DNA from 3 places in the Alishewanella sp. WH16-1 genome. Region 3 is predicted to be linked to each of the others. Evidence: predicted binding sites of a transcription regulator. Region 3 holds the regulator's gene; each other region holds the start of a gene.
What was found. Region 3 encodes LexA, which represses DNA repair genes until DNA is damaged. Its sites were predicted from a motif close to TACTGTATNNNNATACAGTA; they were not measured.

Region 1 (10,460 bases), on a different contig from region 3:
GCGATCGGCAGTTAATACCAGCGGGCGACGGCGATGGCCTGTTACTACTTTTACAATAGCCGCCACGGCTGTCTGCTGCCCGGCAGTTCTAAAAGGCGGCTGGCACTTAGCCGCCACAGCTAGCGGGGGAAAAATGGGTTGTTGCAGGATTTGAATATCGCCATCCGCTGTAAGTTGGGCGTGCAACAGATTGGCTTGTTGCAAAGTATTGCGCCAAAAAGCAGTATAGCCTTGCGCGCCAGCAGGCGGGGTCAGTGGGTAGGATAATAACGGCTGATGGTCCGGATTGGGCTGCGCCAGCCAACTGTCGGTAGGCGGTGTCAGCAGCAGCCACAAGCCACCGGCTTTTAAGGCGCCACTGGCGGCGGCGATCTGATCGCCGTTAAAGCCGCTACAGGCGTTAATCACCAACCAGTCACATTCGGTGCCCAGCAACTGATGCGCTTTCGCCTGCTTAAGCGCTGTGCACTGCTCCGGTGCCTCACTCCCCAGCCACCAACAACGCTCTGGCGCATATTGCGCCAGCAGTTGTTTGGCAAGGTGCAATAAGGCGGCAGGCTCACCTTGCAACCAGACTGGCAGCCGTACCCGCTGCTCAGCGGCCTGCTGTAACAACTGGCCGAGCTGGTGTAGTCGCATTTAGATTGCTTCCAGCCGGGCGTATGCGGTCATCAGCCATTTACTGCCCAACTGATCAAAGTTGACCTGAATGCGCGATTGCGGGCCGCTGCCTTCGTAATTCAGGACAGTGCCTTCGCCAAACTTTTCATGCAGCACCCGTTGCCCGAGCTTAAAGCCGGTGTTTTCAAAGGCGCTGTGGCTGGCGGCACCGCTAAAGCGGTTATTAACCAGCGGCCGGCTAACCTGTGTGGTTAAACGGATTTCTTCGACACACTCGGCCGGTAGCTCGCGTAAAAAGCGCGACGGTTTCGGATATTGCTCCTGGCCGTATAAACGGCGGCTTTGGGCATGGCATAAATACAACTTTTGCATGGCGCGGGTCATGCCGACATAACAGAGGCGCCGCTCTTCCTCCAGCCTTACCGGATCATCACCGCTTTGCTGGCTGGGGAACAGCCCTTCCTCGAGGCCACACACAAATACTAATGGGAACTCCAGGCCTTTGGCGGTGTGCAATGTCATCAGCTGCACCGCATCGGAATGCTCTTCCGCCTGATATTCACCCGCTTCCAGCGCCGCCTGAGATAAAAACGCCGACAGTGGGCTCATTTCTTCCAGCAGTGGGCTGTCGAAGTTCTGGCAGGCGGTGATCAGCTCGTTTAAGTTTTCAATCCGGGTTTGGGCTTTCTCGCCTTTTTCCGCCTGATACATGGCATAGAGCCCGGATTGTTTGATCACATGTTCAGCCTGCTCGTGCAGTGGCAGCTCGGTCAGCTCAGCATCCAACTGGCCAATTAACTGCATAAATTGCGCGATAGCATTCGCCGCACGGCCACTAAGCTGCTTTTCCTGCAACAGTTGCTCTAATGCCTGCCACAGCGTCTGACCCTGCGCGCGCGCTTGCTGCCGTACTTTATCCAGGGTGGTATCACCGATACCGCGGGCCGGCGTATTGATAATCCGCTCCAGCGCCGCGTCATCCTGACGGTTGTTAATCAGCCGCAGATAAGACAGCGCATCTTTAATTTCCTGCCGTTCATAGAAGCGCAGGCCGCCATAGATGCGATAATGTAAACCATCCTGAATTAACGCCTCTTCCAAAACCCGTGACTGGGCGTTATTACGATACAGAATGGCGGTATCGGTGAGCGGATTACCCTTGTTATGCCAGTCGCGGATACGGCTGACAATAAAGCGGGCTTCATCCAGTTCGTTAAAGGCGGTATACAGCGAAATACTTTCGCCTTCGCTACCGTCGGTCCACAGATCTTTGCCAAGCCGGCTTTGGTTATTGCTGATCACCGCATTGGCAGCTTTCAAAATTGTTGCAGTGGAGCGGTAGTTTTGCTCCAGGCGGATGGTATCCGCCCCGTCAAAATCTTTTAAAAACTGCTGGATATTTTCAACGCGGGCACCGCGCCAACCGTAGATCGACTGATCATCATCACCGACAATCATGACCTTCGCGCTGCTGCCGGCCAGCAATCGCAGCCACTGATATTGAATAGCGTTGGTATCCTGAAACTCATCGACCAGAATATGGCGGAAACGCTGCTGATAGTGGCCGCGCACCTCGGCATTCTGCTTTAACAGCTCAAAGCTGCGCAGCAAGATTTCGGCAAAATCGACCAGACCGGCGCGATCACACATTTCCTGATACGCGGCATAGATCTTAATCATTTGCGCCAGGCTGTAATCACCACCGGCGTCCAGCATACCCGGGCGTTCGCCTTCATCTTTACGCGCATTGATAAACCACTGCAGCTGTTTGGCTGGCCAGTGCTTTTCATCCAGATTCAGCGCTTTTAATACCCGCTTCACCAGCCTTAACTGGTCGTCAGAATCGATGATCTGAAAGCCCTGCGGTAAACCGGCTTCCTGATAATGGGCGCGCAGCATACGATGTGATAGGCCGTGAAAGGTGCCCATCCACAGATTATTCAGGCTGACGCCAATGGTGCTTTCAATCCGGGCGCGCATTTCCTGCGCCGCTTTATTGGTAAAAGTTACGGCCAGCAAACTATAGGGCGCAACGCGTTCTACCTGCATTAACCAGGCTAAGCGATGCACCAGCACCCGGGTCTTACCACTACCGGCTCCGGCCAGTACCAGCATATGTTGCGGGGGTGCCGCTACCGCATCGCGTTGTTTATCATTTAGCCCGTCCAGCAGGTAAGAAACATCCATTAGTTGGCCTCGTTTACTTAGTATCGGGGCATTATAACAGCCAGTCGCGGGGCGCCAAGTCAGCTGGGTGATTTAGTGGATAAATAACCAGTTACTATCTTCCTGACATGCATTAGAAAGCCTTTATTTAGGCAGGGTAGTGGTGCACAAATCATGCGCCTTGTGAGGGTGGTATTTATATGATAGGTTCAAGTTGTTAATTTTTTGGCAAATAAAGAATGCAAACACCTTGTAGCGTTGGCCAACTAAAATGATACGCATTGAAATTTAAGGGAGTGAATTAATGCAAGGTTTAAATGGATGGCAGAGAATTTACATTGTCATCGTTGTTAGTTGGCTAAGTTATCTGGCTTATATCGCATATTCCCAGTTTACTGTGGCCGAGAGCAGAATTGCTGAATTACAAGCAGCTGTAGAGCGTTATCAAAACCATCAGGAAGATACAACAGTCTTAGCAAATGGCAGTGTTATAAGGCACCATCTTTCAGGCCCAAGCCCTGAACAATGGCTCGCTAACTACCAAGCGCAACTTACACAAGTTACCGAGGCTAAGCGACAAAACCTGATTTCTATTTTGGTATTAGCGACACTACCACCGCTGTTAATCTATCTGATACTCAGCTGGATTGTGGCCGGTTTTCGTCAACATAAACCACGTGCTAGTTAGCATCCAGAAGGGCGGCAAGCTGTGCCAGCGCAGTCAGGCGCAGATGCGGCAGGATAGTTACCGGCTGCTGCAGGTGATCCAACCAGGCGGCCTGGCAACCGGCATTTAGCGCGCCCATCACATCGGCACGGTGGCTGTCACCGATATGCAGAATACGCTGCGGCGCGGTCTGTAACCGGCTGGCGGCGGTAAGAAATAAATCGGCGTAGGGTTTCATCCGGCCATCCGGGCCGGCTTGCAGACTAAACTCAAATAACTCGCCCAAGCCCATTTTCTGAATACAGGCATTGCCATTGGTGATCGCAATCAGTTGATAACGGCTCGCCAGCGCCGTTAGCAGCGCTTTGACTTCCGGCTTGATCTTGATATTGGTACGTTCCTGCCAAAAAGCGGTATAAGCCACCTCGGCAATTTCGCCTGCCTCACACTGGCTTAAGCCTAAACTGACTAAGCCGGCTTCAATACCCAGTAGACGCCAACGGCCTAAATCATGGCGGATCTCTGGTGTGGCCTTAGCCAGTAAACGGCGCTGCTGCCACCAAAAATCACTGTTGTAACTGCGGGTAAGCGGGGCATGCTGTGCCAGACTCTGCAGCATGGCAGCTTCGGCGGCGGCAATCACCGGTTTGTTGTCGTACAGGGTATCGTCTAAATCGAAAGACAATACCGAAATATGTTGTAAGGCTTTAAATAATTGCATTATTTTTTCCTGGCCCTTGGATGGGCGCTATCATAAACCTTGGCCAGATGCTGAAAATCCAGGTGGGTATACACCTGGGTAGTGCTGAGATTGGCATGGCCTAATAGCTCTTGTACGCCGCGCAGGTCGCCACTGGATTGCAATAAGTGGCTGGCAAAAGAGTGACGTAGCATATGCGGATGTAACTGTTGCCCCAAGCCTTGTTGTTTAGCCCAGTGTAAAACCCGTTCTCTGACCTGGCGCGGTGAAATACGCTGCCGCTCGATACTTAAGAACAGTGCCTGTTGATCGGTGGCTGGCGTATCTGCACCTAACAGCGCCGGGCGCTGCACCAGCCATTCGCGCAGCGCCGAGCGCGCCATCCGGCCAACCGGTAACTGGCGTTGCTTATTGCCCTTACCGGTCACCCGCACTAAGGTTTCGCTCAGTTGTAAATCCGGCAAATTCAGTGCAACCAGCTCGGTCAGCCGCAAGCCGGAAGAATAAAACAGCTCCAGCATCGCTTTATCGCGGCAGGCCAGAATATCGTCGTGGCTGTCAAAGCTCAGCAACTGGCTGATTTGTTCAATTTCCAGCTGTTTGGGCAGGGTTTTGTCCGGTTTTGGCAGTTTGAGATAATCGGCCGGGTTCTGGCTTAGCCACTGCTGGCTGATAGCGTAGCGGTAAAAACTGCGCAGTGCTGAGGCCGCCAGGCTCAGGGAGCGGGCACTGAGGCCGCTTTTTCGGAAGCGTAAAAACTGTCGCTGCAATTGTTGTTCACTGAGCACAAACCAGCTGGCTGAGTCAGCGTGCAGCGCAAGGCCCAGTTTTGTCAGTTGCTGCTGATAGCTGCTCAGCGTTTGCGGGCTATAGCCACGTTCGTGCTTCAGGTAGTTGAGAAACTGCTGCACCGGCTCAGCCCAGCGCAGCGGCAGCTCAGGCGTTGACATAAGCAGGCAGCACCAGTGCCAGCAAGGTCACCAGGTGGCGCAGGAATAAGACATCCATCTCGGGCTGGAAATGATCATCCAGCTCGCTGCCAAAGGCCAGGATCGCCAGTGGCGTGTCTTGCTGGTCAATCCGCAGCAAGGCCACTGAATGCACCTTGGCCGGAAAGATGTCATGCTGTTCTTCTTTATTCAGCCGGCCCAGATATACCGGCTGTTGTTGCAGACGACGGCTTAGCAGCAGCTGATAGGGGCTCAGATCAGCGCCTGGCTGCTCCAGCCCGAGCAAACGGCAATATTTCACCTGCGGCATAGCATCGGCAAAGGCCTGCAATGCCTGCTGAATATCACTGAGACTCTTGGCCTGATGCACCGCGATATGCAAGGCATTTAACGCCAGAAAAATATGTTCGTTCTGGCGGGCTACCGACATTAAACGGGTAATATCTTCCTGTAACAGGTGGATTTTTTCGCGTTGCAGCTCCAGCTGACGCTCGACCAGCGATACGGTGCCGCGTTGCTGATGCGGCAGGCGTAACAATGGCAGCAGCTCCGGATAATGCTGGAAGAAGTCCGGGTGTTGTTGCAGATAATCAGCCACTACCGAAGCAGCAACCAGTTCCTGGCTTTTTATCAGGGTGTCTGTCATAACGTCAGTTGTCCATCAAAAACATGTTCAGCCGGGCCGGTCATTTTTACCGGTTGGCCAGGTCCATTCCAGCGGATCTGCAGGCTACCGCCCGGTAAATCCACCCGTACTTGTTGCGCGAGTTTCTTTTGTAACTGGCCAACCACCACTGCCGCGCAGGCACCGGTGCCACAGGCCAGCGTTTCGCCAGCTCCGCGCTCCCATACCCGCAGTTTAATATGCTGCGGATTGAGCACCTGCATAAAGCCGATATTGGCTTTTTCCGGAAACCGCTCGTGCAATTCCAGCTCCGGTCCCAGAGTGCGTACAGGCGCCGTATCGAGATCTGGCACGTCCAGCACCGCATGCGGATTACCCATCGACACCACACCGCAGAATACGGTTTGCTGTTCGCTCAGTAAAATATAGGTCGCTTCCTGCTTTTGTGCTTTAAAAGGCACCTGCGCCGGTTCCAGTTGTGGTACGCCCATATTGACGGTCACCTGACCATCCTGCTCGACATAAAGCGTGATCTTGCCAGACTTGGTGCTGACATTGATCTTGGTTTTATTGGTCAGGCCACGATAGCGCACAAATTTCGCAAAACAACGGGCACCATTGCCGCATTGCTCAACCTCGGAGCCGTCGGCGTTAAAAATGCGGTAGTGAAAGTCCAGGTCCGGATCATAAGGCGGCTCGACCATTAACAGCTGATCAAAACCAATACCGAAATTGCGATCGGCCAGCTGCTTGATCTGCTCCTTGGTCAGGAAAATGTTCTGGCTGACGGCATCTACCATCATAAAATCATTGCCCAGACCGTGCATCTTGCTGAAGTTAAGTAACATAGCGCCCTTAAGATTAACTGCTGATCACCTGCTCACCACGCCACAGATCCTGCCATTGTTCACGCTGGCGGATCAGATGACAGTGCTGGCCGTCTACCATCACTTCAGCGGCGCGTGGCCGGCTGTTGTAGTTAGAGCTCATGGTAAAACCATAGGCGCCAGCAGAGCGAACTGCCAGTAAATCACCTTCGGCAATCGCCAATTCCCGATCTTTACCGAGGAAGTCGCCGGTTTCGCACACCGGGCCCACCACATCATAGTTCTGCCGCGGCAAGCTGTTATTCAGTACCACCGGCACGATATTCATCCAGGCGCTGTACAAAGCCGGCCGGATTAAATCATTCATCGCTGCATCAACAATGGCAAAGTGCTTTTCCTGACCAGGCTTTAAAAACTCGACCTTAGTCAGCAGGATACCGGCATTGGCCATAATGGCCCGGCCCGGCTCCATAATCAGTTCCAGCTGTGGATAGGCTTTTAAACGTTCCACCACCTTGCTGATGTAGTCAGCCGGCGACGGTGGCACCTCCTGATCATAGGTCACGCCCAGGCCGCCACCGATATCGATATGCTTCAGCTCAATACCATCCGCTTTCAGGGCTTCAATCAGGGCCAGCAGTTTTTCCAGCGCATCAAGGAAGGGTTGGGTTTCGGTCAGTTGTGAACCGATATGGCAGTCGACACCGACCAGTTCGATATGGCTCAATTCACGTGCCGCGCGGTAAATATCCGCCGCCAGCAGGATATCAATGCCAAATTTATTGGCTTTTAGCCCGGTAGAGATATAAGGATGGGTTTTGGCATCGATATCCGGGTTAACCCGCAGTGACACCGGTGCTTTTTTGCCCAGCGCTTTGGCAACGTCCTGTAAGCGGTGCAGCTCGCTGACCGATTCGACGTTAAAACACTTAATTCCCAATTGCAGCGCAAAGTGCATTTCTTCGGCAGTTTTACCGACACCAGAGAACACCACCTTCGCCGGATCGCCACCGGCAGCAATGACCCGGCGCAGTTCGCCGCCGGATACCAAATCAAAGCCACTGCCCAGGCGGGCCAGCAGGTTCAATACCGCCAGGTTGCTATTGGCTTTCACCGCATAACAGACCAGGCTGTGCGGATGCGCCGCCGCGGCATCGGCAAAGGCACGGTAATGGCGCTCTATGGTGGCGCGGGAATAAACATAGGTCGGTGTGCCATATTGGCTAGCGATATCGGCCAGGGCCACCTGTTCGGCAAATAAGCTATTGCCCTGATAACTAAAGTAATCCAATCTGCTTACCCCTGTGATTCAGTGTCTTCGGTAATCTTTTGCGGTGGCGGCGCTGCCACTTCCGGCTCGGCCTGTGGTAAGGTAAGCGGACCTTTCTGACCACAAGCACTAAGCAATACTGTGGCCAGCAACGCGCCGGTTAACAGGCGCAGTAAGCGCGAAATTCGCTGAGCGTGCATGGTTTTTATTTCATTAATTAATCGACGCTCTATAATCGCATCCTTAGCAGTAAAAGCAAACAGGTGAAGCAGATGAATGACCTAGAATATGAGGAATTAACGGATCAGTTACTACTGGCCGTCGAAGAGAGCATAGAGCGGCAGGAGCTTGATCTGGATTACGAGTCGAATGGTGGCTTGTTAGCGATCACCTTTGCCGACCGCAGTAAAATCATTATCAACAAACAGCCGCCACTGCAGCAGATCTGGGTTGCGACCAAGTTTAACGGCCACCATTTTGAATTGCGTAATGGCCAGTGGATTGATAACCGCAGCGGTAGCGAATTCTGGCAACTGATTAATGATGCGGCCAGTAAGCAAGCTGGTTATCCGATTGCGTTGGGTACAGCATAATGGCGTTACTTCCTTTTGTTGATGTGAAACCACAGGGCGAAGTAAAAGCCGCCGTTGTCTGGTTGCATGGCCTGGGGGATTCCGGCCATGGTTTTGCGCCCATAGTGCCGGAGCTACGGTTACCGGCAGCGGCCGGTATCCGCTTTATTTTCCCGCATGCGCCGGAAATGCCGGTTACCGTTAATGGCGGCATGCGGATGCGCGCCTGGTACGATATTAAAACCATGGACTTAACTAACCGCGCCGACGAAGAAGGGGTGCGGCAATCGGCTGCAGCCGTTACTGCCTTGCTAGACAAGCTGATTGCCGATGGCATCCCGAGTGAGCGCATTGTACTGGCCGGTTTTAGCCAGGGTGGCGTCATTACGCTACATTTATTACCGCGCTTACCCTATAAGCTGGCCGGTTTTATTGCCTTATCCACCTATATGGCCTGCCCGGACAAGCTGAGTGCTGAAATGTTGAGCCATAACAAAGCGACCCCGGTATTTATCGGGCATGGTACTCAGGACCCGGTGGTACCACTGGCCGCGGGTCAGCAAGCGTATCAAACCTTTAAAGCGGCTGGCTTTAAAGTCAGTTGGCAGGATTACCGGATGCCGCACAGTGTTTGCGCGCAGGAAATTGATGAAATCAGCCGCTTCTTACAAAGCCGGCTGCTGCAACATGCTGAGGAGCTCTGATGCAGAGGATCCGTATTGCCACCCGGAAAAGCGCGCTGGCGCTGTGGCAGGCTGAGTTTGTAAAAGCCGAATTATTAAAGCACCACCCGGAGTTAACGGTAGAGCTGGTGCCGATGTCGACCCAGGGCGATAAGATTCTCGATACGCCACTGGCCAAAATTGGCGGTAAAGGTTTGTTTGTGAAAGAGCTGGAAACCGCGATGCTGGAAGACCGCGCCGATATCGCCGTGCACAGTATGAAAGACGTGCCGGTAGAGTTTCCGGATGGTTTGATGCTCAGCACCATTTGCGAGCGTGAAGATCCGCGCGATGCCTTTGTCTCCAATCAATTTCGTGCTATCGCCGAGTTACCGCCGGGTGCGGTCGTCGGTACTTCCAGTTTGCGCCGGCAATGTCAGTTAAAAGCGCTACGTCCCGACTTACAGGTGCGGGACTTGCGCGGCAATGTGAATACCCGGCTGGCCAAGCTGGATAACGGTGAGTTCGCGGCCATTATTCTGGCGGCGGCCGGTTTGCTGCGGCTGGGTTTTGCTGAGCGCATCGCGGGCTATCTGCCGGTAGAGCAGAGTTTACCGGCTAATGGTCAGGGTGCCGTGGGTATTGAATGCCGCACCAGCGACCAGCGGGTGCAAGCGTTATTGGCGCCGCTGGAGCATAGTGTGACCCGCAATTGTGTGCTGGCCGAGCGGGCAATGAACCGCCGCCTGCAGGGCGGTTGTCAGGTGCCGATTGGTGCCTTTGCCACCCAGCACGGTGAGCAAATCACGCTGCGCGGTCTGGTGGGTTCCCTCGATGGCAGCGAAATTATCCGCGATCAAGTGCAGGGGCCAGCCAGCAGCGCTGAAGCCCTGGGGCTGCAACTGGCTGAGCGACTGCTGGCCGCGGGCGCCGGTAAGATTTTAACTGCTGTGTATCAGGGCAGCTAACCAGCATGTTTTTAATCACCCGGCCGGCCGGCAAAGCGGATCATCTGCTGGAAGCTCTGGATGACAGCGGCGTGCCCTATCTGTACCAGCCGGTGATTACTACCCAGATGGTACAGTTAAAAGCCAAAGATCTGCGCTTATTAAAGCAAGCGGACTTGCTGGTGTTCGTCAGTTTAAGTGCGGTGCATGCACTGGAGCAGCAACTCGATCCTAGCGAGCTGACCGCGCCTTTACTGGCGGTAGGTGAAACCACCGCCGCTGCTTTAACCCGTTGGACCGGCCGCAGTGTGCTGGTGCCACAAGATCAGCGCAGCGAAGGCTTGCTCGGTTTACCGGAGTTACAAGATGTCGTCGGCTTGCAGGTCGTGGTGGTGCGCGGTAATGCCGGACGCGAATTGATTAAACAAACCCTAAGTCAGCGCGGCGCCCTGG
Region 2 (10,460 bases), on a different contig from region 3:
AGATACCAGTTCACACAGGAGCCCAGAGTATTACCCAAGGTCGCAGCAGTCCACAGCCACAGTGGCGTTAAACCTTGAGCTAATAGCGCCAGCAGCAACACTTCGGAGGAGGCGGGAAACAGCGTTGCCGCGATAAATCCGGTTACAAAAAGTGAAAAATACGCCACAAAATTACTCAAGCCGCTAACAGGTCGCAGAGCATAGCATCTCTCGTAGGTGACTGGAAAAATTTAGGTTTTCCGATAGACTTTAGTCTAAAAGCGGCCGCTGGCTATTTACAATATTCGCGGCTTTCTCCACCCTGCCAAAAGTATTAGTATAATCGGAGTCTTTATGCCTGCCCTGCTGATCCGTCATGCCGTGTTTTTGCTGTTACTGGTGTTGCTGCAAAGCCTCTTGTTTTGGCTGGTTAATCCTTTAATTGCCGCTGTGCTTACGCTGCTGCTAACTGCAGGTTATTTATTCTTTATTCCAGCCCCCAGCTCAGAAACAGCCAAACCTCCTCTGGCTCCGCCATCACAAGAAACAATGTACCGTAATATTACTGCAGCCACCTCCAAAATGGCGATTGGGGCAGCAGAAGTGTCTTTTTATATTGATGCCTTGATTAAAGATATTAAACATAGCAGCGATGATAGCCAGCAACTGGCCAATGCCAGCCAGAGTGTGGCAGCCGGCAGCAGTGATTTAAATCATAACCTGCAAACCATTAATCAAACGATAAATCAAACCGCCAGCGCTTCAGAGCAGGCAGATAAAAACCTGCAAAATGGTGTGGTGCGGATTGAAGCATTGGCGCAAGCGGTCGCCAATGCGGCAGCCGAATTACAAAGCCTGCGCAGCAGCGCTGATAAAATTCAGCATATCACCGAAGTAATTAATAACGTCGCAGCGCAAACTAATCTATTGGCGCTGAATGCCGCCATTGAAGCAGCTCGCGCCGGTGAACAAGGGCGCGGCTTTGCGGTGGTGGCCGACGAGGTACGGGCACTGGCAGGTAAAACAGCCGGCGCAACCAAAGATATTGCGAATATGTTGCAGGAGATCCGCAACCAAAGTAGCCATACTGCCGAGTTAATGCAGCAATTAGAACATTCCAGCCATCAAGCACAAGACGAGTTACAGCAGGTGGCAATAGGCGTCAATCATATTAGCCAGGAAGTCAAACAAGCATCAGGTGCTCTGCGGGAAATTGAACAATTAAGTGATACGCTACAAAGTAATAGCAGCCAAATCAGTGGTGCTATCGACAATATCAGTAGTGCGCTGGTACAAATTGAGCAAAAAGGCACCCGAATTGCCGGTCAGGCAGTAGAGGTATCGATTGAAACTGAAACCATCTACCGGGAACTCAGTACTCAGGCCAGTAACAGTTTTTACCAACCGATCTTTGAAGAAGCCAAACAAGCGGCTTCGGCTATCGCAACGACGCTAAGCCAGCTGATTAAAGAAGGTAAGGTCTCAGAAGCAGAGTTATTTGCCGAAAAATATCAACCTATCGCCAATACTAACCCACAAAAATTCAGTACCGCCTATGACAAGCTGACTGATCAATTATTCCCCGCTATTCAGGAGCCGATTTTAAGCCGGCATCAGAATGTACTCTATGCCGGCGCAGTCGATCGCAAGGGTTACTTCCCAACCCATAATAAAAAATTCAGTCAGCCGCTGACCGGTAATTACGATAAAGATTTGCTGCAAAATCGCACCAAACGGATATTTAGTGACCGTACCGGTAGCCGCTGTGGCAGCAACACTGAGCCGATGCTACTGCAAACCTATAAAAGAGATACCGGCGAAATTGTGCATGACTTATCGGTACCTATCTATGTTAATGGCAAGCACTGGGGCGGCTTTCGGATTGGCTTTAAACGCTAACCTCAGTTTGTAGCCGCCAGCCTTTTGGGCTAGTGAAAATCCCGCGACCCGGCCGGTAACCCGGCCAGTAAGGGTGTAAGATCCGTTAAGCGTCCGGCAATCACATGAATAACCTCGCCTTCGCGCTCTAAAATGCCGTTTACCTGCAGGATCTTCGCTGTCAGATAGGGCTGTTGCTGTGCCAATGCCGTGCCCTGCCATACCACCACATTGATATTACCGCTTTCATCCTCCAGCGTTAAAAAAGTAACGCCGGCGGCAGTACCCGGGCACTGCCGGCAAGTCACTAAGCCGGCGACCTTAACCACCGCCTGTTGCCGCACTGTCGCCAAGTCGCTAGCCAAAGTACAACCAGCCAACTTCCCACGCTGGCGTAAATAGTGCAGAGGATGATAATCAAGACTAAACCCCAGCGCCTGATAATCTTCCAGCATCGCTTCGCGCTCGCCAGGTGGCTGCAGCAGCGGTGCCGCCGGTTCAGCTACAGCGGCAAATAACGGTAGCTGCGTTTGCTGATCCAGCAAATGCCAGCGACTGTTATAGCGATCGCCAGTTAAGCTCTGCAAGGCATTGCTACTGGCCAGCGCCGCCAGTTCGCGGGCATTTAATCCCAGTTGCTTTAACTGCACCGGATGACAAAAGCCCGCCGCTGGCCGCTGCTGTAATAGCTGTTGCAGCGTCTGAGGGCTTAAGCCCTTAACCTGTTGTAAACCAAGCCGGATAGCCCAATCGCCCTGATGCAGGACCAATTGGTGAGCAGCAGCGGAGGCATTAATACAGACCGGCAGCACCCTAAGCTGATGACGTCTGGCATCCTGAATAAGCTGCGACGGGCTATAAAACCCCATGGGATAGCTGTTTAACAGGGCGGTATAAAATGCCGCCGGAAAGTAATGTTTTAACCAGGCAGAAACATAGGCCAGTACTGCAAAGCTGGCGGAATGCGACTCCGGAAAACCGTACTCGCCAAAGCCACAAATTTGCTGATAGATCCGCTCGGCAAAGTCTTGCTGATAGCCGCGGCTTAGCATGCCATTGATCAGCTTTTCTTTAAACTGCAACAGCTCACCGGTTTTCTGCCAACTGGCCATGGCGCGTCTGAGTTGATCCGCTTCGCCACCGCTAAAACCAGCGGCCACCATTGCCAGCTGAATCACCTGCTCCTGAAAAATCGGTACGCCCAGGGTACGGGATAACACGCCGGCGACTGCCTCGGAAGGATAGGTTACCGCCTCCTTGCCATGCCGGCGCAGCAAATATGGGTGCACCATATCCCCCTGAATTGGTCCTGGCCGCACTATCGCTATCTGAATCACCAAGTCGTAATAGCAGGATGGCCTGAGTCTTGGCAGCATGCTCATCTGTGCCCGGGATTCAATCTGAAACACCCCTACTGTATCCGCCTGTTGAATTTGCCGGTACACCTGAGGGTCATCACCATAGCCATTAATTGCCGCAATACTAAGCGTCAAGCCATAGTGTTGCTGCACCAACTGAAAACAGCGGCGGATTGCCGTTAACATGCCCAAAGCCAACACATCGACCTTTAACAGCCCCAAGGTTTCCAGATCATCCTTATCCCATTGGATCACAGTGCGCTCAGCCATGGCCGCATTTTCTACCGGTACCAACTCATACAAAGGGCCGGCCGAGATCACAAAGCCCCCGACATGCTGTGATAAATGCCGCGGAAAACCGCGGATTTGCTCCACCAGCTGCACCAGCTGCTGTCCCAGACCTTGTTCGGTATTCAGTCCAAGCTGGCTAAGCTGTTGTTGCCAGCTGACCACACCATGGCGGCGGTTCAGGTTTTTAATAAAATGCTCCAGTTGCATTTCATTAATCCCCAGCGCCTTCCCAACATCACGGATCGCGCTTTTCAAGCGGTAGCTGATCACCGTTGCCGCCAGCGCTGCCCGCTCGCGGCCATATTTCTGATACAGATACTGCATCACTTCTTCGCGCCTTTCGTGCTCAAAATCTACGTCTATATCCGGCGGCTCCTGCCGCTCGCGGGATAAAAAGCGTTCAAACAGCACATTAATCTGCCGCGGATCGACAGCGGTAATTTCCAGGCAATAACAGACCACCGAATTAGCGGCAGAGCCGCGGCCCTGATATAAAATGCCGCGCGCTTTTGCAAACTGCACCAAATCATAGATGGTCAGAAAAAAGTACTCATAACGCAGCTCAGCAATCAGCGCCAATTCCTTATCGATCAGCGCCTGGATCGACGCTGCCGGCCCTGCTATACCAAAACGCTGCCGGGCTCCGGCTTGCACCAGTTGCTGCAAATACTGACTGGCACTAAGATCAGACGGCACCAGCTCAGATGGATATTCATAACGCAGCTCATCCAGCGAGAACTGGCACGCAGCCGCCAGCGTCACGCTCTGCGCCAGTGCAGCAGCGGGATAGAGCTTTGCCAGTTTGCTCAGGGGTCTTAAACAGGCCTCAGCATTACTCAGCAACTGACGGCCTAACTGCTGGACCGGTGTTTTCAGGCGAATAGCAGTCAAGGTTTGCTGTAATGCCAGTCGCTCACGTTGATGCATTAATACCGCACCAACCGCCAGCTGTGGCAGTGCAAAATCGTGGGCCAGCGTCTGGCAATAAGCCAGGTAGCGCGCTTCGCGATAACGTAGTTGCCGCACTAGCGCCAGGTGCAGGCGACCACTAAAGTGCCGGCTTAATAATTGCCCCCAGTACTGGTCCACTTCCGCCTCCCCCTGCGGCAACCAGAGTGCCAGGCAATGCTTGCTGCTGCGTAAATCCCATTCTTCCAACTGGTAGTGGCCTTTTTCAGCGCGTCGCCGGGCATTGGTGATAATGCGGCACAACTCAGCATAGGCTTGCCGATCCGGACACAGCAGCACTAAGGACAGGCCAGGCAGCTGAAAATAACTGCCAATGATCAGTTTTAACGGTAATTGCTGCTGTTTGATTTGCCGGTGTGCCCGCACTACCCCGGCGACCGAACATTCATCGGTCAGTGCCAGCGCCTGATAACCCAAAGCTGCCGCCGTGCTAACTAACTCCTCCGGCGAGGAAGCGCCTTGTAAAAAACTAAAGTTCGAACGGCAAAATAACTCGGCGTAGGCTACGGCCCCGGATGGCGGCGCTGCCGCTGACGTTTCGCTCATCGGCCCCCCTTAGCTAAACCAACCCTGCAGATACCATTGCTGCTGTGGTGTGCGGTATACCCACCACAGTTGCCCCTGCTCAGTGCGGGCCAGATAATAATCCCGCTGCAATAAGGTGCCACTTTGCCAGCACAGTTGCTCCAAACGCTCGGCACCACTTAACAGCGTCACCGCCTCGGTTAAAGGCAGGGCTTTGGGCAGTTGTAAAATAGGCCTGAGCTGATAACAAAGCGCCGCATTCAGTGCCGGCAGCGCCGCTACAGCTGATGCCGATGACTCTACCTCCGGCCAGTGACTCAGGCTTAGCAGCGGTGTCACCACCGCCTGCTCCCCCAGGCGGGCCACCAGCACACTGAGCAGTTGTGCTTTGCTCAGCGGCTGTGAGCGCTGTGCCAGTAAATTACAACTTGCGCGCTGATCGGGTACATAGTCTGTTGCCGCCAATTGCAGCGCATACACCGGCTCTGGCAGCTGCAGCTGCGCCAGGTGCAGGGACAGTAATTGCTGCCAGTTTGCGGCGCAGGCTTCACCGGCCCGGGCGCGGATCTGCAGAGGTAAGGGGCTGTGCTGGCGAAACTGTAGAGTAAGCTGCAAACGCTGACACAATAAGTTGGCCCGGCGTAAAAACTGCTGCAGTTGCTGTAACAATGGCTGTAACGGCTTTAATAACTGTGGACTTTCAGTAATTTCATAATGCAGCTGTAATTCACGGTTAAATTGCAGCCGGGGTCGGTAAAATTGTGGTAATTGCAGTACTCTGCCCGTTAATGCCGCCAGATATTGCAGCACGTCCTGAGAAAAACGTCGCGCCAGCTCTGCTGCCGGCAATGCCAGTAAGGGACCTAACTGCCGGATCCCCAACCGGGCTAACTGCTCAATACTAGCCGCCGGCAGATCGCTGGCAGTTAACGGACAAAGTGCCAGCTTGGCCTGCTCTGCCGCTGGCGTTAAGTACAGCTCGGTCTGCCCGGAGCGGGCCAGTAATTTTGCAGCCAGCGGAGTTTGCCCCGCTGCGGCCAGATACTGATAGGGGCAGTCTGCCAGTTGCAGTTGAAGTTGCTGCCAGTAACGGGCAGGATCCGGGTAGAGTTTAAGCATGCTACTCACCCGGATCAGCAAGGCATCCGGCGGCTGCAGCGCCAGATCGGCTGTCACCTGATATAACCGCTCCGCCAGCTGCTGCAGCAGCTGCTTTACCCGTGCCGGCTCAGGACTAAACAGCTGTAACTCACGACACAGTAACACGGCCGTTGCCACACTTTGCCCGACCTTAACCCCGGCTGCCGCTGCAAGTGAATTAACCCCCAGTAATTGATGTCGTTTCGGACATGCCAGCGCCATCGGCTGTGCCGGATATTGCACTGCCAGTTGATCAAGTTGCAGGTTGGGGAAATACAGATAAAGCCAGCGCATGACAAAGCCCTCAGGCGGTCTCAGCCAAAGCCGCTTGGGTGCGGGTCAGTACCGGATAAAGCTCAGGCCATTCATCTTGCCAGTTAAGATAAAATTGTTGCCCGGCCCAGCCGGCACGGCGCTTTAACACTTTAAGCTGCAAACCTTGAGGCTGTGGCAGTAGCTGTAGCGCCAGTGCTAAAGGCAGTGTTAATTCCGGCTGTTGCGTGGTCAGTTGCAGCACTAACGCCTGCTGCGCCTGAGCTGCCAGCTGTAAACGACGTGCCGCCTTGCGCGCCAGCGTCCCCTGCCAGAGCAGGACCAGGCTACATAAACCACTTTGTAATAACTGCTCTGCAGCCCAGAGTGCATCTGTTTCACTGAGGCCGGAAAGCAACAGCAACTGTGACGGGTTAACCCCCTCTGCCGCCAACGGCTCAGCCTGGAGTAACTGCGGCGGATTAATCAGCCCCAGCAGGCCTTGCTGCTGCAGTTGTTTGAATAAGGGTAACAGTAAACGCAACTCGCCAATTGCCGGCTGACTTTGCAATACCAGCAAACCGGACGCCGGCCAGCCACCCAGTTGCCGGTCAAATTCGGCATAACCGGAACTTAGCTGCTGACCGGCAGCGGGTAAGGCTGAGCCTTGCCAGAGCCATTGCCGCTGCGTCAGTTGTTCAAGTAAGGAGTGCATAGACCACCAAAATACTGTTCATATATACAGTATATTTGCTGGTGTTAAAAATGCAAGCACCCATAGAGTGCTCACAGGCTGCCGGCTGCGGGTAAAGGTGTGTGATTAGTGGGTTTACAAAACCGGATCAGGCGGTTTTAGCCCGCTGCTGTAACAGGGTCAGCACTTCGTAATGACTACTATGGGCAAATAAATCAAAAAGTTGCACCCGCAGTAACTGATAGTTATCCAACAGGGTCAAGTCAGCTGCCAGACTATTGGCATTGCAGCTGGAATAAATAATATAAGCGGGGGCCAGCTGTTTAATCGCCGTCACCAGCTCGACGCCTAAGCCGCGGCGGGGTGGATTCACGACCAGGAGATCCGGTGGGCTAACCGCCGCAGTGGCAAAAGCAGCGGAGTCCAGCGCCCTAAAATCGACCTGGGTTAACCCCAGCTCAGCCGCGGCCTGCTTAGCACTGGCAATGGCGGACGGTGCAATTTCAATCCCGGTCAGCGCCACTTCATTGCTGGCCAAATGTAAACCAAAACCGCCCACGCCACAGAACAGATCCCAGAGGTGCCGGATCGGCACGCCTTGTTGCGTAAGTTCCGCCGTCCAGGTTGCAGCAGTGGCATAGAGCCGGGCCGCCAATTCAGGATTGATCTGAAAAAAACTCTGTGGGCTTAAATACAGCGGTACCTGATTAAGTTGCTCGCGCAGCAAAGCCTGCTCTGTTAACAGGATTTCTTCCGGCCCTTCCAGCAGTGCTGCCGGCTTGGGCTGTAAATTAACACTGACCACCGACAACGCCGGTAAGCTCGCCAATAACCAGGGTAAATGCTTTTGCAACGCCGCCAGACAGTTCTTTGAACGCAGTACCAGACGCAGCATAAAGTGACCACTGTGGTAACTTTGCTGCAGCAGCACATACTTGAGCTCACCACGGCGGGCGGCAATATCGTACGGGGTAAGCTGAGCGCGGCTAATCAATTGCTTAATCACCGCAAAAACGGCCGCAAAGGCTGGCGGATATAAGGGGCAATCGGCGAGATCAACTGCCTGCCCCTGTTGATTTATGATCCCCAGTAGCGGCGCCTCACAGCTACCCTGCACCACCATCTTGGCTTTATAACGACAGGCCTGTTGCTGACTTGCCACCGGCGCCAGGATCTCCAGCGGCGCCAAAGGAGAGACTAACTGCAACAGTTGTTGCTGCTTTAATGCCAACTGCTCGGCATAGGGCATCGCCAGCCATTGGCAGGACTGACAACGGCCTGCAACAAAATGCGCGCAATGCATCCGCTTAGTCCCGCAATAACAGCGATAACGCGCGCGGATCACCCTGATTGGGCGCCGGTGTCAGGCCCACTACCCTGGCCATCACATTGTAAAAATCGACCATGCTTAATTGCGCTACCGTCGCCTGTTGTTTAAAGGCCGGTCCATAGGCAATCAGCATTCCCTGCATATCCGGCTCGGTATTGTCATAACCATGGCTGCCACGTGCTCTGAAGAAAGACGGGTCAGCCTTTAAACCGGGTAATAAGCTGCGCCGGACAAAGATCCAGGGCTGCTCCGCCAGCAAAATAATCGGCGCGATGCGGGCATGTTGTTGATGCTGAAACCGCTCTGGCAACTCATGCTTGCGGTACAGGCGCATCTGCTCTGGGTTATAACGCCCGGCAATTTGCTGATACAGTAGCTCTTCCTGGCCACTTTTTGGGAAAATGCTGACAATTTCACGTGAAAAGCGAACATTCTGCGTTAAACTGCCATCAAACAACTCATCAGCAATAATATATTTGCGCTGATCGACCTCTGCCATACCATGGTCGGAGCTGATGATCAGGTTGACCTGCTCCGCCTGACCACGCTCACGTAAGGTTTGCACCAGATAGGTAAGCTCAGCATCTACCTCGGCCAGAGCCTGAGCTACCTGCTCTGAGCGCGGGCCATAGTTATGACCTGCACTATCCACATCACTAAAATACAAGGTGATCACTCTTGGCCGCTCGGCTTCAGGCAGCGCCAACCAGGCCAGTACCTGCTCAGTACGTTCGCGGTTTGGCGTATTATGCTGATAGGGGAACCAGTAACTGGGCCGCTTACCTTTAATTTCGGCTTCCGAGCCCGGGAAAAAATAAGTGGCCGCCTTCACGCCCTGCAATTCAGCCGTGATCCAAATCGGCTCGCCCTGCCACCAGAAGCCATCTGCCACCTGATCCGCCATACTCATCGCAAACTGCCGTTGATGCTCAGGATCATACATCGAGTTATCAACAATACCGTGCCGCTCCGGGTGTAAACCGGTGACCAGTGAATAATGATTGGGGAAGGTTTTACTTGGAAAGACCGGCTGTAATTGTTTGACATGCACACCGCCCGCCGCCAGTTCGGCTAACATCGGTGCCTGATGCAAACTCAGGTAGTCATGACGCAGACCGTCAATTGAGATAATCAGCAGACTACCTGGACTGGCAGCAGCCGTACTTTGTGTCACTGGGGTCTGACTACAGCTAAGTAGTAACAGACTGATAAAAAACACAAAAAATTTCATAAGTATCAGATCCGGATCGAAATTAGCCTGATCTTAGCAACTCAGGCAGAAAACCGTTAAGTGTACTGATTTTTGTTGACCGCTTCATGACATTTTGCCGGTTATTGCCGGCACTTTACCGAAAGCGGCCTCAGGCTTTGCTTAACTGATTAATTTAAAGCGCTGCAATGGCAGGTACTCTAAGGCTTCGCCTTCACGCCGCGAATGATAGAGCGCAAACTCCCGAACCTTAAGTCTGAGCGGCGTGACGCGCTGTTGCCCCTCAAACAGCGCCTGGCGCGCCAGCGTGATATGCGGCCGATACTCAGCATGTGGCTCGGTAAAGCCCTGTACCTGACAAAACTGCGCCAGCTGTTGCTGCAGCAATAGCAAGGCTGGAGGTATCGATGAGGGCGCCAGATACAGAATTTTCGGCTGCCTAAAGCCCGCCAGATAATCAAGCTCTAGCTCGAATGCAGCAGAACGAAGCTTAGCTGCTGACTGCAATAACAGCTGCTGTTGCTCAGCCGTCACCTGCCCCAGAAAAAATAACGTCAGGTGCAAGTTCGCCACCGCTACCGCTTTGGCGCCGGGACAAGCTTGCAGCGCCTGCTGCTGATAAGGCGCTAATAGCTGTTGCTGCTGCGCCGAAAAACACAAACTAAAGAACAGCCGCCGGCTTTCCACTGCTCAGCTGCCGGCGCGGCCGCTTTTTGCTGCCGGTTTACCTCTGGCTGCCGGCTTACCTTTTGCCGGTGTCTGGCTGGCCGGCTTAGATGCCACCTGCCCGGCTTTGGCTTTACCCTTTGCTTTGCCGTTCGCGGTGCTGTGCTT
Region 3 (10,460 bases):
CCACCTTTGGCTTGGTTAACTCCAGGTAATCACGCCAGCGCCGGCTAAACTGTCCTGTTAAAATTGCGGTTGCCATCTTATGCCTCCTGCGGCTTGGGGTAAGCGATCTGGTAGCAAATTACCACCGACAGCATCAGTAAATTCGCACCAACAAAGTTATGTGCCACGGCATTTAGTAAAGGTAAGTGCAGCACGATATTGAGTAAACCCAGCGTCAGTTGTAATGCCAACACCGCTGCTAACGCCAGCGCCAAACGACGCATCAGTTGCTCTTGCGCCTGCCGGTAAAGCCGCCAGGCAAAGCTGGCCACTACCAGAGTGGTGACGATGGCACCCAAGCGGTGCAGCACATGGATCGTCGCCCGTGCATCCTGCGACATCACACCATATTCATAATCATCATGCCCCAGATGTAAATCAAAGGCTTCGGCGAAAGTCAGCCGGTTACTCCAACCCGCTTCACAAATCGGTAAATCAATACAGGCCAGGGCTGCATAATTGGCAGCGGTCCAACCGCCCAGAGCAATTTGTAAGGTGACGACCAATAAGCTGAGCAGTGCCAGCGGTAATAAGGGTTTTAAGCGCTGATCCTGACTGCGCCAGGCAGGCCTTTGCTGCAGCCAGTATAGCGCCAGCAAACTGAATAACGTAAAGCCAAACATTAGGTGTGCCAGCACCACGATCGGCAATAAGCCCATGGTCACGGTCCAGGCCCCCAACGTGGCCTGAAAGATCACAATTAACAATAAAGCGCTTGGTAACAAGCGGCCACTTTGTTGCCGCCGCCAGTGTATTACGGCCAGGGCTGCAATCAACAAACCCAGAGTACCGGCCAGATAACGGTGAATCATCTCATTCCAGGCTTTGGCATGCTCCAGCGGCCGCTCCGGAAAGCGCTCGGCGGCAATTTGCATTTTCTCCGGCTTATGCGGCACCTTCAGAAAACCATAGCAACCTGGCCAGTCCGGGCACCCTAAACCCGCATCGGTTAACCGGGTATAGGCTCCCAGAATAATCACCAGCATGGTCCAGACTAACGTCAGCGTGATTAATTTTTTTTGTAATGTCATACGCTGGTCCTATCGTAGTTCATCAGTTTCATTAAATCGGCACGGATCGCTTTAGCCGTATCGGCCATCTCGGCAGCCTGCTCCGGCAACGGGTAAGTCAGTAACGCCAGGCCACGCTGGTCAACCAGCACAATTTTTTGCTGCAAAGTTGTCAGGCTAGTTAACGGCTTCGGCTGGGTAAACATCGGATAATCCGCCAGGCTGGTCGCCCCCAGATAGACTGGCTGCACCTGAGTTTGTTTGCGTCCCAACCCGACATAAAGCTGCTTCACCGTATGCAATGCCTGCTGACAAGGCTGACTGCAGTCTTCAGCCACCACGACGATACGCCAGTGTTTTGGTACCTTGCTGGCATCGGGCAGTAAATACACTTCTTCAGTTAACCAGGCGCCGCGACTGGAAGAACCGGCATTAAACCAGCCAAACTCCAGCACCAGTTTCGCCAGCACTAACGGCAAGGCGCAACACAATACAAACAACAGCAGAAATTTATTCTTGTTCATTTTCATTCTCCCGGTGCCAACTGGCCGCCAGCGCGACCATTAATACGGCGACAGCTAAACCAAACCACTGTAAGGCGTAACCACGATGTTTTTGTGGCGGCATCACCACTGGCTGGTAATGTGGCATAAAATCAGAGGCTCGCTGCTGATACAGCACGGCCGGATACAGAGACAAGGGTAATTGTTGCTGCAGCAGAGCATAGTCAATTTGCTGCATCCGCATCGGGTAACTGCTGCCCTCCAGATTCTGGCCAAGCAATAAGGTGTTGGCCGGCTCACTGCGTACCAGGGCTTCAAGTTCAAGCTGCGCGGGGATCTGCGGCTCCGGCAACAGCTGGCGGCTGTCGCCGGCAGCCAGCCAGCCGAGGTTAACCAATACCAGTGTACTGTTGTCAGCAAACTGCATCGGTATTATCACATCATAGCCAACCCGGCCATTAAGGATTTGATTATCCAGCAACCAAATATAGGGTGGCAGCCAGTAAGCGGTATCCACCAGCATGGCGCCATCCAGTTGAGCGGCTCCCTGCGCCAACAGCTGATGACCACTGAGCGCACCCTGTTGCTGAATAGCAGCGATCTGCTGCAGTTGCAGCGTTTTTTCTGCAGCCCGCTGCCACTGCCAATGGGACAACTTGATCAAAATGGCAAAAGCGGTCAGAGTAATTAATAGCCAGACCCGATTAACCTTAAATAATTGACCGAACAACTTAAACTGCATCAGTCAGACTCCGGAGTACCTTATGCTTATTAAAATCATTATTTGCGCACTACTGCTCTTTATCGTCATTAACCTGGTCAGGGCGGGGGTGGCGATGCTGCGGCAGCAAGACAGCACCTTGCCCATGTCTCATTTTCTTGGTCGCCGTGTGTTGTACTCGGCGGTGATTTTGGTGCTGATTTTAGTGGCCATGGCGCTGGGCTTGATTACGCCCAACCCACGGCCTTACTAAAAGATTTAAAGCACATAAACAAACACAAACAGGCACAGCCAAACCACATCAACAAAGTGCCAGTACCAGGCACCCGCCTGAAACGCAAAGTGCTTTTCAGGCGTAAAGTGGCCTTTTAATACCCGTAGGAACACAAAGAACAAGATTAGCGCCCCCAGGGTCACGTGCAAACCGTGAAAACCCGTTAGCAGATAGAAGGTGTTGCCATAGAAACCCGAGTCAAGCCGCAGCCCCAGGTCACGGTAGGCATGCACATATTCGTAGCCTTGCAGGCACAGGAAGATCACGCCAAGCACTAAAGTCAGAAACAACATGCCTTTTAGCTGCCCGCGCTTGTTCTGTTCCAAACCCGTGTGAGCAAAGTGCAGAGTGACAGAGGAAATCAGCAGGATAGCGGTATTAATCGCCGGTAAGCCCCAAGCCGGCATCGCCTGGGTCTCAATACCACCCGGGGTTTTCACCAGTGGCCATACCGGTTCGAAATCCGGCCACAGGATGGCGAAAGTCATGGCATTATTACTGGCCCCGCCCAGCCATTCCATCGCGATCACCCGGCCATAAAACAGTGCGCCGAAAAACGCCATAAAGAACATCACTTCCGACACGATAAACCAGCTCATCCCCTGACGGAATGACCGGTCCATCTGACTGCTGTACAGACCCGACATCGATTCCTCAATGATGTTTCTGAACCAGCCGACTAACATAAAAACTAAAATGGCAAAGCCAGCCAGTAGTAACCAACCGCCAAAACCGCTTTGTTGCTTGCTCATATCAATAACGAGGTGACCCGCACCAAAAGCAATGCAAAACAGAGCAATGGCGCCGACAATCGGCCAGGGGCTTTGTGCCGGCACATAATATCTTTCGTACGTTTTACTCATCTTATTCCCCAAGATTTTCGGTAGCGGCGTTGCCCTGCCAATTCGCGGTCACATCGTACAGCGTATAGTTCAGCGTAATAGTGCTGAATTGGGCAGGCAGCGCCGGGTCAACGTAAAACTGCACTGGCATCAGCATATTACGGCCGGCTGCCAGTTGCTGCTGGGTAAAACAGAAACATTCAATCTTATGCAGGTACAGTGCGGCTTGCCCAGGCGATACTGAAGGTACCGCCTGGCCCACGATCATCTGCGCGGTCGGATTCTCAGCAAAATAATTCATCACATGAACTTCTCCCGGATGCACCGTCAGACGACGGATCTCCGGTTTAAAAATCCACGGCATATCCTTATTCGGCCGCGCCAGAAATTCGATAGTAATTTCACGGCTGGTATCAACACCATCAACCAGTGCCGTTGCCGGCACATTTGACGTTTTACCGTTGATCCCGGTTACCTCACAGAACACGTCATACAGTGGTACCAGCGCAAAGCCAAAACCGAACATCAGCGCCGTAACCAACAGTAATTTCGTTACCAGGGTCCGATGTAACTGCATAAGGCCTCCTATTTCACTTCCGGTGGCGTTTCAAAGGTGTGATAAGGTGCCGGCGATGGCACCTGCCACTCCAGACCTTCGGCACCTTCCCATACCTGAGCCGTCGCTTTCTCACCGCCACGGGCACATTTCACCAATACCCAGACGAAAATCAGTTGTGACAACCCGAACAGGAAGCCACCCACACTGATAAAGGCGTTAAAGTCAGCGAACTGCAGCGCATAATCCGGGATCCGTCTTGGCATACCAGCCAGACCGACAAAGTGCATCGGGAAGAACAGCAGATTGACCGAAATCAGTGAACACCAGAAATGTAATTGTCCGAGGCGCTCGTCATACATATGCCCGGTCCATTTCGGCAACCAGTAATAGGCCGCAGCGATAATCGAGAACACCGCGCCGGTTACCAGCACATAGTGGAAATGCGCCACCACAAAATAGGTGTCGTGATATTGGAAGTCTGCCGGTGTAATCGCCAGCATCAGACCGGAGAAACCACCGATGGTAAAGAGCACAATAAAAGCCAGCGCAAACATCATCGGCACTTCAAAGGTCATAGCACCGCGCCACATCGTTGCTACCCAGTTAAACACCTTCACCCCGGTCGGCACTGCGATCAGCATCGTACAGTACATAAAGAACAGGGTGGCAAATACCGGCATCCCGGTAGTGAACATATGGTGCGCCCATACCAGGAACGACAGAATGGCAATACTGGCGGTGGCATACACCATCGAAGCATAACCAAACAGAGGCTTGCGGGCAAAGGTAGGGATGATTGCTGAGACAATCCCAAAGGCCGGCAAAATCATAATGTAAACTTCAGGATGGCCGAAGAACCAGAAAATATGCTGGAACAGTACCGGGTCGCCACCACCGGCGGCATCGAAGAAACTGGTACCAAAATACTTGTCTGTCAGCACCATGGTAACGGCGCCAGCCAACACCGGCATCACCATAATTAGCAGGAAAGCGGTAATAAACCAGGTCCAGACAAACAGCGGCATCTTCATCCAGGTCATACCGGGTGCCCGCATATTCCAGATGGTTACGATCACGTTAATCGCGCCCATAATCGACGAAATACCCATGATATGCACTGAGAATACAAACAAGGCAGTGCTGTCGTTACTATAAGTTGTAGACAGTGGTGCATAGAAGGTCCAGCCGAAGTCCGGCCCGCCGCCTGGCATAAATAAACTCAGCAGCAGGATCAGGAAGGCAAAAGGCAGGATCCAGAAGCTCCAGTTATTCATCCGTGGCAATGCCATATCCGGCGCGCCAATCATCATCGGAATCATCCAGTTCGCCAGGCCGGTAAAGGCCGGCATCACAGCACCGAATACCATTATCAGACCATGTACTGTGGTCATCTGGTTAAAAAACTGTGGCTCGACGAACTGCATACCAGGTTGGAACAACTCTAAGCGGATCACCATCGCCATACTGCCGCCGATAAAGAACATCAGCAGTGCAAACACCAGATACATGGTACCGATGTCTTTATGGTTGGTAGTATACAGCCAGCGTTTTATACCGCTGGGTTTGTGGTCATGCTCGTGGTCATGATCATGTGTAATAGCTGACATTGGTTATTCTCCCTTGCCATGCTGTACGGCGTAGACATCGGCAGCTTGCACGGCATCCCCGGTGTTATTGTCAAAAGCGTTACGGGTGTAAGTAATAACCGCCGCCAACTCTTTTAAACTCAGCTGTTTGCCAAAAGCCTGCATTGCGGTACCAGCCTTGCCGTTGACGATGATTTCAATGTGCGCCTGGCGGTCATTCAAAATTAACTGACTGCCTTTCAGCGCCGGGAAGATACCGGGTAAGCCACCACCAGTCGGTTGATGGCAAGCGACACACCAACCTTGATAAACTTTTTCACCGGTTGCCATCAGCTCCGCCATATCCATATTCATCGCCAGCAATTCGCGCTCGGCCGCTTTTTCGGCAGCGATCCGGCTCTCTTCCTGTGCCACCCATGCCAGATAATCTTCGGGGGTCTTGGCAATCACCACCACTGGCATAAAGCCGTGGTCTTTACCGCACAACTCGGCACATTGCCCACGATAAATGCCCGGTTCATCGACCCGGGTCCAGGCTTCGTTAATAAAGCCAGGATTGGCATCTTTTTTTATGGCAAAGGCAGGTACCCACCAGGAGTGAATCACATCATCCGAGGTCATCAGAAAACGCACTTTTTTACCGGTTGGAATCACCAGCGGCCGGTCAACTTCCAGCAGGTAGTTTTCACCTTTCGCTAATTTGTTTGCGATTTGTTCGCGCGGGGTGGCCAGCAGTGAGAAATACTCCAGGTCATGTTCCAGGTATTTGTAATGCCACTTCCACTGCGAGCCAGTCACCAATACCGTGACATCTGCCGCAGAGGTATCCTCCATCGCTATCAGGGTTTTGGTGGCTGGAATAGCCATACCGATCAGGATGACTACCGGAATGGCAGTCCATAGAATTTCAACCTTAGTGCTCTCATGGAACTGAGCTGGCTGCACTCCCCTGGCTTTACGATGGCGAATGATGGACCAGAACATGATCCCAAACACCACAGCACCGATAACACAGCAAATCCAAAATATGGTCATATGCAGGTCGTAAACCTGCTGACTGATTTCAGTGGCGCCTTTGGTCATATTTAAAGGCATGGATTTTGATGCGTTTGCCGATGCGGCAAAAAGCAGGGTCGGCAGCGACCAAAGCAGACAACGCGCGTTTGTCACTGTACTTCTCCTCTGTCATTTGCAAAGCAAATTGCAGAAACTAAGTACACAGAACTACACGGTTTTTTTACTACCCACCCAACCGAATCTATGTGCTATACCCTTCTTCCTTGAAGATACGGGGGTGTTAGCTGCCTTCACTTACCCCAGTCACATAGGGCTACTATGTTCTTAGGGATGCATTCAGTTGCCGCCTACCCGCATCGTCAATGCTATTGGGTAAATAAGTTTCGCAATTTTATTCTTGTTATTGTTTTTTGGGTTGATTTCGAGGCTAGCGCTGAAATCAGTAGTGGCACACCTGTTGTTATTTTTTCACCAGCTACCGTCTAAGAATTGTCCAGGAATTGAATTATGTAAACCCCTAAAATGCAAAAGCACCGATAAAACCAAATGGTCATACCAGTGCTTTGGGGAAAATAACTTATTGAGAACAGGTGGAATTATAACCAGCTGCCGTTACGGATCACGCCAACTGCCAGGCCTTCCACGGCGAAATGCTGCTGCCGTAAATCGACTTTTATCACCTGAAAATCCGGATTTTCCGGTAACAACAATACTTGATGGCCATCGCGCTGAAAACGTTTCACGGTGACTTCGTCATCAACGCGGGCCACGATCACTTGCCCAGGCAGCGCCTGATGTGTTTTATGTACGGCCAGTAAATCACCATCCAGAATGCCGATATCCTGCATACTCATCCCTTGCACCCGTAGCAGGAAATCCGCATGCGGCTTAAACAGGTTTGCATCAATCTGATAGTGATCCTGTACATGTTCTGCCGCTAAAATCGGCTGACCAGCAGCGACCTTACCGATTAAGGGTAATCCCAACTGTTCCGGTGCAGTGTCATCTTCAATCAGCCGGATCCCTCTGGACGTACCGGGCAACATCGCAATCACGCCTTTTTTTGCCAACGCTTTTAAATGCTCTTCGGCGGCATTCGCCGATTTAAAACCCAGACGCACAGCAATCTCAGCGCGGGTTGGCGGCATCCCGGTTTCACTTTGATAATCTTTAATCAGTTGCAGAATTTCTGCCTGACGTGGCGTTAATGGTCTAATCATGCTGGCTACCCATACAGTATTTACTGTGAGTATATACAGTCTTTTTCAGCTTGCCAAGTTTTCTGCCGCAGCAAAATTTGCCTCACCGATCAGCTATGCTATTCTTAGCGCCCATTTTTTCAGGTCAGTAAGGTTATGTTGTCAGGCTTGTCGCTGTTTACCAAACTGTTAAGTTGGCCGATCCGGCTACTGGTAAAGTTTAAAATCGTACCGGATAATCCAATCCATGAGCTGCAGATCTGCACTGACCGGCCATTATTCTATATTTGCCATACTGAGTCCGCCTCTGATCTGGCGACACTGCGCCGGGTTTGCCGCGTCCTGGACTTACCTGACCCATTAAGCCGGGTCAAGCTGGATGAGCAATCACTGCCACGCACGCTGTTTCTGGAACAGCCGCATCAATTGATTGGCGGTCGAGGCAAAACCCGGGCATTACAACAAGGCCAGCAGCTGTTGGCCGCTCATCTGGCTAATCCAAAGTTGCAGGCGCAGTTAATACCCGCAGCCATCCTCTGGGGTCGGGCGCCGGGCAAAGAAAACAGTATAAAATGGTTGCTTGGCGAAGCTCATGCCCCGAACTGGCTGGCAAAGCTGTTAATCGTACTGATTTCTGGCCGCCATACTCTGGTACGGTTAAGTAAGCCGGTCGACCTGCAGCAAATGGCGGCGCAGTTTGGTGCCGAACAGGAGATTGCCCGCAAATTGCTGCGCATGTCGCGGATCCATTTTTACCGGCAGCGGTTGGCCGCAACGGGTCCGAAACTGATCGCCAGAGCGCAGTTATTCAATGCCCTGCTGGCGTCACCGGCGTTAAAGCAAGCCATTGCCGACGAGGCCAGTAGTAAAAAAATCAGCTATCAGGCAGCGCAACAGGAAGCACGTAAACTGTTGCAGGAAATCGCTGCCGACTATCGCACCTCGACTCTACGCTTTGGCGACCGTATTCTCAGCTGGCTGTGGCAGAAATTGTATTACGGCATTAAGGTTACCAATGCCGACAAGTTACGCGATCTGGCGCAGAAAGGTCACGAAATCGTGTATGTACCCTGCCATCGCAGCCATATGGATTATCTGCTGTTAAGCTACATTATCTACCACCAGGGTCTGGTACCACCGCATATCGCCGCCGGTATTAACCTGAACTTCTGGCCCGCCGGGACCATTTTTCGCCGCGGGGGTGCCTTTTTTATCCGCCGCAGCTTTAGCGGTAATAAGCTTTATTCGGCGGTGTTTCGCGAATACCTCAGCCTGTTGTTTATAAAAGGCTACGCCGTGAAATACTACACTGAGGGCGGTCGTAGCCGCACCGGTCGGTTGTTACAGCCAAAAACCGGCATGCTGGCGATGACTGTGCAGTCGATGCTGCGCGGTATTGACCGCCCCGTCACCCTGGTACCGGTGTATCTGGGCTATGAGCACGTCATGGAGGTGAATACTTACCTCAGTGAATTGCAGGGCTCGGGTAAGCAGAAAGAGTCAGTGCTTGGCGTGCTGAAGGCCATTCGCAATTTGCGGGATTATGGTTATGGCTATGTCAATTTTGGTGAACCGATTTCGCTGAACCATTATCTGAATCAACAGGCACCGGACTGGAAAACCGAAATTAACCCGTTAGAAGCGCCAAAACCGCAATGGCTAAATCCGGTGGTCGCTAAACTGTCAGATCAGATTATGCGTCATATTAACCAGGCGGCGGCGTTAAACAGCATTAACCTGATTGCATTGTGCTTATTAGCCAGTGACGAGCAAAGTTTGACACGGCAGGAGTTAGAGCGGCAACTCGAAGTCTATTTGAACTTACAGCGTATGGTGCCATATCACGCGAATGTCAGTTTGCCAGAGCAAACGCCAGCCCAAATGATTGCCCATGCCGCCAAGATGCAGAAAATTCAGTTAGCCACAGACAGTTTTGGTGAACTGGTGAGCCTGAGCCCGCAACATGCGGTGCAGATGAGTTATTACCGTAATAACATTTTGCATCTGTTTATCATCCCGGCGCTGTTAGCCTCAGCCGTGCTACGGCAGCAGGAACAATCACAACAACAGCTACTGGCGATGGTTGAACAGCTTTATGGTTTACTGCGTCATGAACTGTTTTTATATGTGCCATCAATTAGCAACTACAGCAAACAACTGTTACAACAGTTAGTGCAGGCTGGAATGTTACAGCAGCAGGAGCAACGCTTTCTGGTGCCGCCGCAACATAGCCGTGAGTACTTTATGCTGGACCTGCTGGCACATAATGCCGAACACACCTTGCAACGCTATGCCATGGTATTTAACCTGCTGCACGCGCATGGACCACTGCAGCGCAGTGAGCTGGAGCAGCAAAGCCAACAACTTGCACAGCGGTTGCTGACTTTGCATGGCATTAACGCACCGGAATATTACGACAAGAATCTGTTTGCCACCCTGAGCCAGGCGTTAAAACTGGAAGGTTACAGCCAACCGGACCAGGACAACCGGGTCAGAGCCACACCCGAGTTGTCGAAACTGGCGACCAGCGTCAATCTGCTACTGCGTAATGAAGTGCTACAGAGTATCTACAGCATTATGCCCCGCGACTAGCCGCCTTCATGGTACTCGCGAATCACACCTTGCTGAATGGTAGTCGCAACCAGTTTACCATCACGGGTAAAAAACTGGCCCTGCACCAAACCCCGGCCGCCTGAGGCTGCCGGGCTAT

Region 1: a site for LexA is predicted at 2,882-2,901, ahead of uvrD (DNA helicase II). Genes of this name have one in related genera too.
Region 2: a site for LexA is predicted at 7,120-7,139, ahead of imuA (translesion DNA synthesis-associated protein ImuA). Genes of this name have one in related genera too.

What each region holds. Positions count from the first base shown of each region.
Region 1 is NZ_LCWL01000119.1:4,415-14,874, reverse strand. It holds gene AAY72_RS12465 (GNAT family N-acetyltransferase) at 1-639, opposite strand, end outside; gene uvrD (DNA helicase II) at 640-2,808, opposite strand; gene AAY72_RS12455 (hypothetical protein) at 3,092-3,475, shown strand; gene AAY72_RS12450 (HAD-IA family hydrolase) at 3,468-4,175, opposite strand; gene xerC (tyrosine recombinase XerC) at 4,175-5,104, opposite strand; gene AAY72_RS12440 (DUF484 family protein) at 5,091-5,750, opposite strand; gene dapF (diaminopimelate epimerase) at 5,747-6,577, opposite strand; gene lysA (diaminopimelate decarboxylase) at 6,591-7,847, opposite strand; gene AAY72_RS16570 (lipoprotein) at 7,853-8,026, opposite strand; gene cyaY (iron donor protein CyaY) at 8,099-8,419, shown strand; gene AAY72_RS12420 (alpha/beta hydrolase) at 8,419-9,102, shown strand; gene hemC (hydroxymethylbilane synthase) at 9,102-10,028, shown strand; gene AAY72_RS12410 (uroporphyrinogen-III synthase) at 10,034-10,460, shown strand, end outside.
Region 2 is NZ_LCWL01000149.1:3,222-13,681, reverse strand. It holds gene AAY72_RS16360 (YqaA family protein) at 1-167, opposite strand, end outside; gene AAY72_RS16355 (methyl-accepting chemotaxis protein) at 334-1,878, shown strand; gene AAY72_RS16350 (error-prone DNA polymerase) at 1,908-5,021, opposite strand; gene AAY72_RS16345 (DNA polymerase Y family protein) at 5,031-6,434, opposite strand; gene imuA (translesion DNA synthesis-associated protein ImuA) at 6,445-7,107, opposite strand; gene rlmC (23S rRNA (uracil(747)-C(5))-methyltransferase RlmC) at 7,235-8,389, opposite strand; gene AAY72_RS16330 (ectonucleotide pyrophosphatase/phosphodiesterase) at 8,394-9,647, opposite strand; gene thpR (RNA 2',3'-cyclic phosphodiesterase) at 9,789-10,313, opposite strand; gene AAY72_RS16320 (YgiQ family radical SAM protein) at 10,317-10,460, opposite strand, start outside.
Region 3 is NZ_LCWL01000145.1:56,658-67,117, forward strand. It holds gene cyoE (heme o synthase) at 1-76, opposite strand, end outside; gene AAY72_RS15245 (heme A synthase) at 78-1,070, opposite strand; gene AAY72_RS15250 (hypothetical protein) at 1,067-1,573, opposite strand; gene AAY72_RS15255 (SURF1 family protein) at 1,560-2,294, opposite strand; gene AAY72_RS15260 (DUF2909 domain-containing protein) at 2,317-2,526, shown strand; gene AAY72_RS15265 (cytochrome c oxidase subunit 3) at 2,532-3,410, opposite strand; gene AAY72_RS15270 (cytochrome c oxidase assembly protein) at 3,412-3,966, opposite strand; gene ctaD (cytochrome c oxidase subunit I) at 3,975-5,555, opposite strand; gene coxB (cytochrome c oxidase subunit II) at 5,559-6,629, opposite strand; gene lexA (transcriptional repressor LexA) at 7,148-7,771, opposite strand; gene plsB (glycerol-3-phosphate 1-O-acyltransferase PlsB) at 7,907-10,342, shown strand; gene tesB (acyl-CoA thioesterase II) at 10,339-10,460, opposite strand, start outside.